One region of the Terrabacter sp. GCM10028922 genome, then DNA from elsewhere that is predicted to be linked to it. Evidence: riboswitches for the same ligand, from Rfam matches in the RefSeq annotation. Region 1 holds a riboswitch; the other holds the start of a gene.

Region 1 (3,838 bases):
GGTGGGGTCGGGAGGGCCGGACGTGGCCACTCCCGCCCGGGCCGGGGGAGCGGACGAGGGCCTGCGGCGTGACCGTGACCTGACGGGCGCTGCGGGGCGCGGTCGTCTCGTCGCGCGGGTCAGCCGGGTGGCTGGCGGTGCGTCCCGCCCCGGCGCGCAAGGGGGTCTCGGGAGCCGCGGGACCGCCGAGTCCGGGCCCGGGCGCCCCGAGCGCATCCGCCTCCCGGAGGGGATGCGCCAGGCCGCGACCGACTACGTCCTGGAGACGGTGCGCAAGCGCCTCGAACGCTGACTCGCTCGCTCGGTCCAAGGGCGTCGGTCCACACCTCCCTCGTCGACCACGGCCGTGGTCCACAGGATGCTCGCCACCCTGTCGCAGGCTCGCGGCCGCGGCGAGGCTCGGCTCATGCCGACGATCTCACTGTCCGGGCCAGCCGAGCTGCTGACCATCATCCCCTTCCACCTTGGCTTCCAGCCGGTGCGGAGCGTCGTCGTGGTGTGCTTCCACGGCAAACGCCTCGGGCTCGTCGCCCGGCTGGACGTCGTCGACGTCGACCTCGCGGGAGTGGTCGTCGCGCAGACCCTTCCGACCCTGCTCACCGGGTCGCCCTCGTCGGTGGCCGTCGTGGGTTTCGAGGACGAGGCCGGCGAGGCCCTTCCGCTCCTCGATGCGCTGGCGGCGGGGTTCGAGGCAGCGCGCGTCGTCGTGCGCGAGCGGCTCGTCGTCCGCGACGGCCGCTGGTATGCCGTCGGATGCGACTGCTGCCCAGAGGAGGGCCGGCTGCTACCCGAGGAGGCGGACGTGCCGGCCGTCGCGAGCTACGTGGCGCTCGGCCGCGCGGTGCTGCCCGACCGTGAGGGCCTGGGGGCCCTCGTCGAGCCACTGTCGCCGACCGAGCCGCGCCACGACCTGACGCTGGCCGCGATCGAGGACTGGCAGCGCCGGTATGCGGCCGCCGGGTGTGTCGTCCGCGACCCACGTCAGGAGCCTCGCGCGGGCGCGGGCGCGGGCGCGGCGCCGGCGCAGAGGGATCGGGCCGGGGCCGGCGGCTCGGAGGGCCGCTGCCTGACCGTGCTCGACGGAGGTGACCCGACGGCGCGCCAGTTCCTCGTCAACGACATGCTCCTCGCCTGGGGTGGCGTGCTGCACGGCGACATCGTGGGTTTCGGGATGGAGCACTGGCTGCCCTCGATCGTGGGGCCCCTGCGCGACCTCCAGGTCCGCGACGCGGTCGTCGGGTGGTTGTGTCCCGGGTCGGTGCCGCTCGACGCCTTCCCGGTGGAGCTCGTCGCGATGCTGGAGATCTTCCTGGGGCCTGACCTGCGCGTGCCTGCGGCCGGTGCGCGGCCGCCAGACGAGCCGAACGTGCCCTGGTCAGGTCCCGACGCGGAGCTCGCCCGCATCCTGCGGATCGTGAGCGGGGACGACGACGGGGACGACGACTGGGACGACGACGCCGAGGACGACGGCGACGGCGACGGCGACGGCGGAGACGGTGGCGACTGCGATGTCGACGGCAGGGACGCCGTTGACTGGGGCGACTGGGACGAGGCAGCAGTGCCGCGTCTGATGCTGGCCCGCCTCGAGGAGGTGTGCCGGCTCACGCCTGCGGCTCATGCGGCCCCGCTCCTGTCGGTGGTTGCCTCGCTCGCGTGGTGGATCGGCGACGGGGCCCGGGCCGGGGTCGCCGTCGACCGCGCACTCGCACTCGAGCCGGACCACCGCCTGAGCCAGCTCGTCCGCGAGTCGCTGGACCACGGCATACGGCCCCGTCGGTGCGCGTGAGCGCACACGAGCGTGTGCTCACGCGGCTCGTGGCACGTCTCCCGGTGGGCGAGGCCGTGTGAGCGGGCGCCCCGGCCAGCCGGAGCGGCGGGCGCTCAACCTGCTGTTGTCGCTGGTGTCGCTGGTGTTGCCGTGACCTTGCGTCCCGGGCGTCCATGTCGTGGAACGACCAGCGGTGCCGCGTCAGCGTCTCGCGTATGGTTGGGGCAGGTCATGAGTACCAGTGGCAAGCCCCGGCTCGCTGGTCGGCAACCCTCCTTCGCGGTGGGGTGCCCCGGGTGAGGACCAGGCCACGCCCCGTCCCGGGTGTGAGCAAGCGCGAGCACCGAGGAGTACCCCGATGGCAGTCACCCACCGGACGCACAGCACGCGGCGCCCCGCGCGCCTGGCTACGGCGGGCACCCAGGTCGGTGATGGTCCCACGCCCACTGCTCCTGCCGCCCACGACACCGCCCGTCCGGACGGCGCCTGGCGCGAGGGTGACCCTGTCGGCGACCGGGCGTTCGTCGACATCGGCGACGTCGAGCTCGAGCGGGGCGGGGTGCTGCCCGACGTCCGCATCGCCTACGAGACCTGGGGTCGGCTCAACGAGGCCGGCGACAACGTCATCCTCGTCGAGCACGCCCTGACCGGCGACAGCCACGTCATCGGCGAGGCCGGCGACGGCCACGCGTCACCGGGTTGGTGGAACGCCCTCATCGGGCCGGACAGCCCCGTCGACCCCGAGCGGTGGTTCGTCATCGCCTCCAACGTCCTCGGCGGCTGTCAGGGCAGCACCGGCCCGTCGAGCGTCGCGCCGGACGGCCAGCCGTGGGGCAGCCGCTTCCCCTACGTGACCGTCCGTGACCAGGTCGCCGCCGAGCGGGCCCTGCTCGACCGGCTGGGCATCGACCGCCTCGCCGGCGTGGTCGGTGGCTCGATGGGTGGGATGCGCGCCATCGAGTGGGCCGTCACCTATCCCGATGCCGTGGACCGCTGCATCGTCATCGCATCGACGGCCTACGCGACCGCCGACCAGATCGCGTGGTGCCAGCCTCAGCTGCTCGCCATCCGCCACGACCCCGACTACGTCGGCGGGGACTACTACTCGACCGGCCGGCGGCCGGTGACCGGCCTGGGGCTGGCACGGCGCATCGCGCACGTGACCTACCGCACCGAGAACGAGCTCGCCGACCGCTTCGGGCGTGCTGCCCAGCTGGGCGAGGACCCGCTGCGAGCAGGGGACCGCGGACGGTTCGCCGTCGAGTCCTACCTCGACCACCACGCCGGCAAGCTCGCTCGCCGGTTCGACGCCAACTCCTACGTCGTGCTGACCGAGGCGATGAACTCCCACGACGTCGGCCGCGACCGCGGTGGGCTCGAGCCGGCCCTTGCCCGGGTGACGGCTGACTGCACCGTCGTCTCCGTCGACACCGACCGGCTCTACCCGCCCCGTCTGGCCGACGAGCTGCACGCCGCCCTGCCGGGCTCGACGCGCGAGCACATCACCTCGGTGTTCGGCCACGACGGCTTCCTCATCGAGGAGGACCAGGTCGGTCGCATCATCCGCGACGCCCTCGCCCGCGACGCCCGCTGAGGGCGGCGGCGGTTCGCCGGCGACGCGCCGCGCGGGCTGATATCGGGTACGGTGCGAGCACTGCTTGTTTCCGTCCCAAGGAGGTCCGGGAAAGTGGCCATCGTCGTTGGTTATGTCGCCACCAAGGAAGGTCGTGCGGCTCTCAAACGAGCCGCCGACGAGTGCGTCCTGAGAGGCACGAAGCTCGTCGTCATCAGCTCGCACCGCGGTGGCAAGGACTTCGACGCCAACGAGGCCAGCCAGTTCGAGACCGAGCTCGAGCGCGTGCAGTCCATGCTCGAGGAGAAGGGCCTGGAGCACGAGGTGCGCCAGCTCGTCCGTGGCAACGACCCGGCCGAAGACCTCATCTCGGTCGCCGAGGAGGAGAAGGCCGACTTCATCGTCATCGGTCTGCGCCGTCGCAGCCCGGTCGGCAAGCTCATCCTCGGCTCCAACGCCCAGCGGATCCTGCTCGACGCGAGCTGCCCCGTCCTCGC
Region 2 (3,838 bases), on a different contig from region 1:
TCGGGGCGCTGCGCTGGCTCGACTCGACGGCCTACGTCGTGGTCGTGCTCCAGACGGCAAGCCCGTTCGTCGCCGTCGGGCTGGGGCTGCTCTGCGTCGCGACACTGCTGCTGCGGCGCTGGTGGCTGCTGCTGCCGGTCGTCGTCGCGCTCGCCGTCGCAGCCACCGTCGCGGCACCGGCGTTCCGGGCGTCATCGCAGCCGAAGGCCGACCGTGACCTCACCGTCATGTCGGCGAACGTCTGGTCCGGCCGCGCCAACGCGAACCAGCTCATGGATGCCGTCCGCTACCACGCCGTCGACGTGCTCGTCGTCGTGGAGGCGACGCCGGCGATGTTGCGCCGGCTCGACGCGGCCGGCGCGGGCGACTACTTCATGGTGCGCGAGGGCATCGCGCGCGCCGACACCTTCACCGGCACGATGGTGCTGTCGCGCTACCCGTTGTCGGTGCGCAGTCTCGGCACCGACCCGGCGGTCGAGGGCACGCCGAGCGTCCAGCCCGAGCTCGACATCACGGTGCCGAACGGCTCGGTGCGTCTCAAGGTCGCCCACCCGACGGCGCCGCTGCGCGGCGACACGGACGAGTGGCGCGCGGGGCTCAGGTCGCTCCAGACGTGGAAGCAGCGGCTCGACGGCGACGAGCTCGTCGTCATGGCCGGCGACTTCAACGCGGGCTTCGACCACCCGGGCTTCCGCGACCTGGCCTCCGGGCTCGCCGACGCGCAACGCTCCGACGGGCAGGGCTGGGTGCGCACGTGGCCCTTCGCCGGCAACCGGCTGCCGCCGTTCGTGCAGATCGACCACGTCCTGGCCCGCGGCCTGACCCTCGTCTCGGCCGGACAGGTGGCCTTCAACGGCACCGACCACGCCGCGGTGTGGGCCAGCTACTCGCTGCCCACCCGCTGACGCGGGTCACTCGCCGGGATTCACCAGGGCCGCTCGACCTCGACGTCGCGGGGGTCGCTGCCCTCGACGGCCCACCCGGTCTCGGTGAGCGTCCACGTGGCGTCGGTGCCCTGCTCCACGAGGCGATTGACGGCCGCGACGAGGCGGTCGACGCCCTCGAGGGTGCTCCCGAGGCCGATGCTGGCGCGGACCGCGGTGGACGAGCGCTCGCCCCACGGGTCCTCGAGCAGCTCGTCGACGAGCAGGTGAGCGCAGAACTTGCCGTCGCGCACTCCGATGCCGTGCTCGACCGAGAGCACCTGTGACACGAGCGAGGAGTCCCAGCCGTCGATGGTGAACGCGATGACGCCGACGCGGTCGCTGTCGTCACCGAAGATCGAGAGGACCTCGACGCCGGGGACCTCGCCGAGGCCCTGCTGCAGGCGCTCGAGGAGCCGGGACTCGTGCGCCTCGATGACCTCGCGATGGCGGCTGATCGTCGCGCACGCGGCGGCGAGGGCGATCGCGCCGATGACGTTGGGGCTGCCGCCCTCGTGCCGCGCCGGGCCGGTGGCCCACGTCGTGCCCTCCTCGCTCACCGAGCGCGTGGCCCCGCCGCCGAGCAGGTAGGGGTTGCCGGCGTCGAGCCAGTCGGACCGGCCCGCGAGGACGCCCGCACCGTAGGGTGCGTACGTCTTGTGCCCGGAGAACGCGACGTAGTCGGCGTCCCAGGCGGCGAGGTCGATGGTGCGGTGCGCGGAGAGCTGTGCGGCGTCCACGGCGATCCGGGCGCCGTGCTCGTGGGCGAGGGCTGCGAAGCGCTCGACCGGCCAGACCTCACCGGTCACGTTGGACGCGGCCGCGATGACGACGAGGCGGTTGCGCGACGGATGGTCGGCCAGGGCCTCCTCGAGGAGGGCGCACGCGTCCTCGACGGTCTGCGGGACGGGCAGGCGAACCGTGCGGTAGCGGCCCCACGGCAGGAGCGTCGAGTGGTGCTCCGTGCCGAAGACGAAGACCGTCGTGCGGCTCGGCAGGGCCTTGGACAGCAGCGCCCACGAGTCGGTCGTCGTGCGGGTGAAGACGACGGTGTCGTCCTCGCGTGCCCCCACGAAGGATGCGACCTCGGCCCGGGCCTGCTCGTACCAGGCGCTCGTGAGACGAGAGGCGAAGCCCGCGCCACGGTGCACCGACGAGTACGTCTCGAGCGCGCGGTCGACCGCGGCCTTGACCGTCTCCAGCGCCGGCGTCGAGGCCGCGTGGTCGAGGTTGGCGTAGCCCACCTCGCCGTGGAGCGTCGGCACGGTGAGGTCGGCACCGACGACCGCCGGGAGCGCGCGGGCCTCGGGCACGACGTGCAGGGCGCGGGTGCGCACGACCGGCGCAGGCGCGCCGCCGCAGAGGGACGTGGTGGGAAGAACCGACATGACACTGCTCCTGGGTCCTGGGGACCCACCGGATGCGGGTCCGCGCTTGCCGGCCTCGATCGCATGAGCGGTTTCGAGGTCGACCTGGTCGTCACCCGGAGCACCCCACCGCGGAGGAGGGTTGCTGGCCAGCGAGCCGGGGCTTGTCACTGGCACTCATGACCTGGCCATGACGATAGGGCGCGTCCAGCGGAACTGTCCACCGAAGGGTCCGGGGGTGTCGCGATCTGAGACGCGGGCAGGACGAGCACGCCGCCACCTGCTGCGTGGCGGCGCAGCTGGTCGGCGCTGTTGCGCGTGTGACACGTGAGTTCAGGGGTGCGTTGACGTACGGTGCGAGCATGGGGTCACGTCCGTCCAGCAGCCAGCGACCGAGCACCGCCGCGGCCACACGCGCCAAGGCGCCCACGGGGGGTGCCTCGTCGCGCCCGCCCGCCGCACGCTCGACACGGCCCGCGCAGCGCAAGCCCGCGGCACGCAAGCCGGCGTCCAAGACGGCCTCCAAGACCCGCGACGGCGGCCTTCCCTTCCCGCTCAACGCGATGCGCAACACGTGGATGGGCGTCTCCCACATGGCCGGGGGAGCGGTCCGCCGTGTCGGACACAGCGCCGCCGACCTCGAGCCGGAGCACCGCCGTGACGGCATCGGCTTCGCCCTCATCGCCCTGGCCGTCGTCGTCGCCGCGCGTGAGTGGTGGGGCGTGTCCGGCACCTTCGGGCAGGTCGTCCACGCCGTCTTCGCCGGCACCTTCGGACGCGTCGCGTATGCCGTGCCGCTCGTCCTGCTGGCCCTGGGCCTGCGCATGCTGCGGGCCCCGCAGGACGAGGCGACGACCAACCGCATCGTCGTCGGCACCATCGCCCTGACCTTCGCGGCCTGCGGTCTCGCGCACCTCGCCGACGGCATCCCGAACCCACCCGACGGCGCCGACGGCATGCGCGCGGCGGGCGGCATCCTCGGCTTCCTCGCCTCGAGCCCCCTCGCGGCGGCCGTCTCGACGTACGGCGCGCTCGCCCTCCTCGTCCTGCTCGGCCTCTTCGGCCTGCTCGTCATCACTGCCACGCCCGTCAACATGATCCCGACGCGGCTGCGTCAGCTGCGTGCCTTCGTCATCGACCGCGGCCACCACGACGAGCCTGCTGCTGACGTCGACGACGCCGATGCCCCCGCGGCCGCGGTCAAGCGTGCGCGGCGCAAGGCCGTCGACCTCTCCGAGCGTGAGGGCGACGAGGCGTTCCGCCAGGCGGCGCAGAAGGCGCTCGAGGACGAGGAGACCACGCGCCTGCGCCCCGGCGAGAAGCGTCCGACCGCTCCGGGCCTTCTCGCGCCGCGTCCCGCCGGTGAGAAGGTGATCGACGCCACGGACCCGAAGACTCTCGGTGCCCCCGACACGGGCAGGGTCGGCCCCAAGGCCGAGCTCATCCCGCCGCCCATGTCGGAGATGCCGGCGCGCGTCGAGCAGCTGAGCCTCGGCGGCGACATCACCTACCGCCTGCCCGACCAGGCGATGCTGACACCCGGCGCCC

What was found. Region 1 has a riboswitch for S-adenosylmethionine ahead of ACFQU3_RS07145 (homoserine O-acetyltransferase). Riboswitches for the same ligand answer to the same signal wherever they lie in the genome.
Region 2: it holds a riboswitch for S-adenosylmethionine, as region 1 does, so the genes downstream of both, ACFQU3_RS01705 (aminotransferase class V-fold PLP-dependent enzyme) here and ACFQU3_RS07145 (homoserine O-acetyltransferase) in region 1, are expected to answer to the same signal.

The regions. Positions count from the first base shown of each region.
Region 1 covers NZ_JBHTFG010000006.1:495,639-499,476, forward strand. The annotation lists gene ACFQU3_RS07135 (YkvA family protein) at 1-292, shown strand, start outside; gene ACFQU3_RS07140 (DUF4192 family protein) at 407-1,786, shown strand; SAM riboswitch class IV at 1,996-2,111, shown strand; gene ACFQU3_RS07145 (homoserine O-acetyltransferase) at 2,127-3,362, shown strand; gene ACFQU3_RS07150 (universal stress protein) at 3,456-3,838, shown strand, end outside.
Region 2 covers NZ_JBHTFG010000002.1:65,714-69,551, forward strand. The annotation lists gene ACFQU3_RS01700 (endonuclease/exonuclease/phosphatase family protein) at 1-905, shown strand, start outside; gene ACFQU3_RS01705 (aminotransferase class V-fold PLP-dependent enzyme) at 926-2,311, opposite strand; SAM riboswitch class IV at 2,349-2,475, opposite strand; gene ACFQU3_RS01710 (DNA translocase FtsK 4TM domain-containing protein) at 2,653-3,838, shown strand, end outside.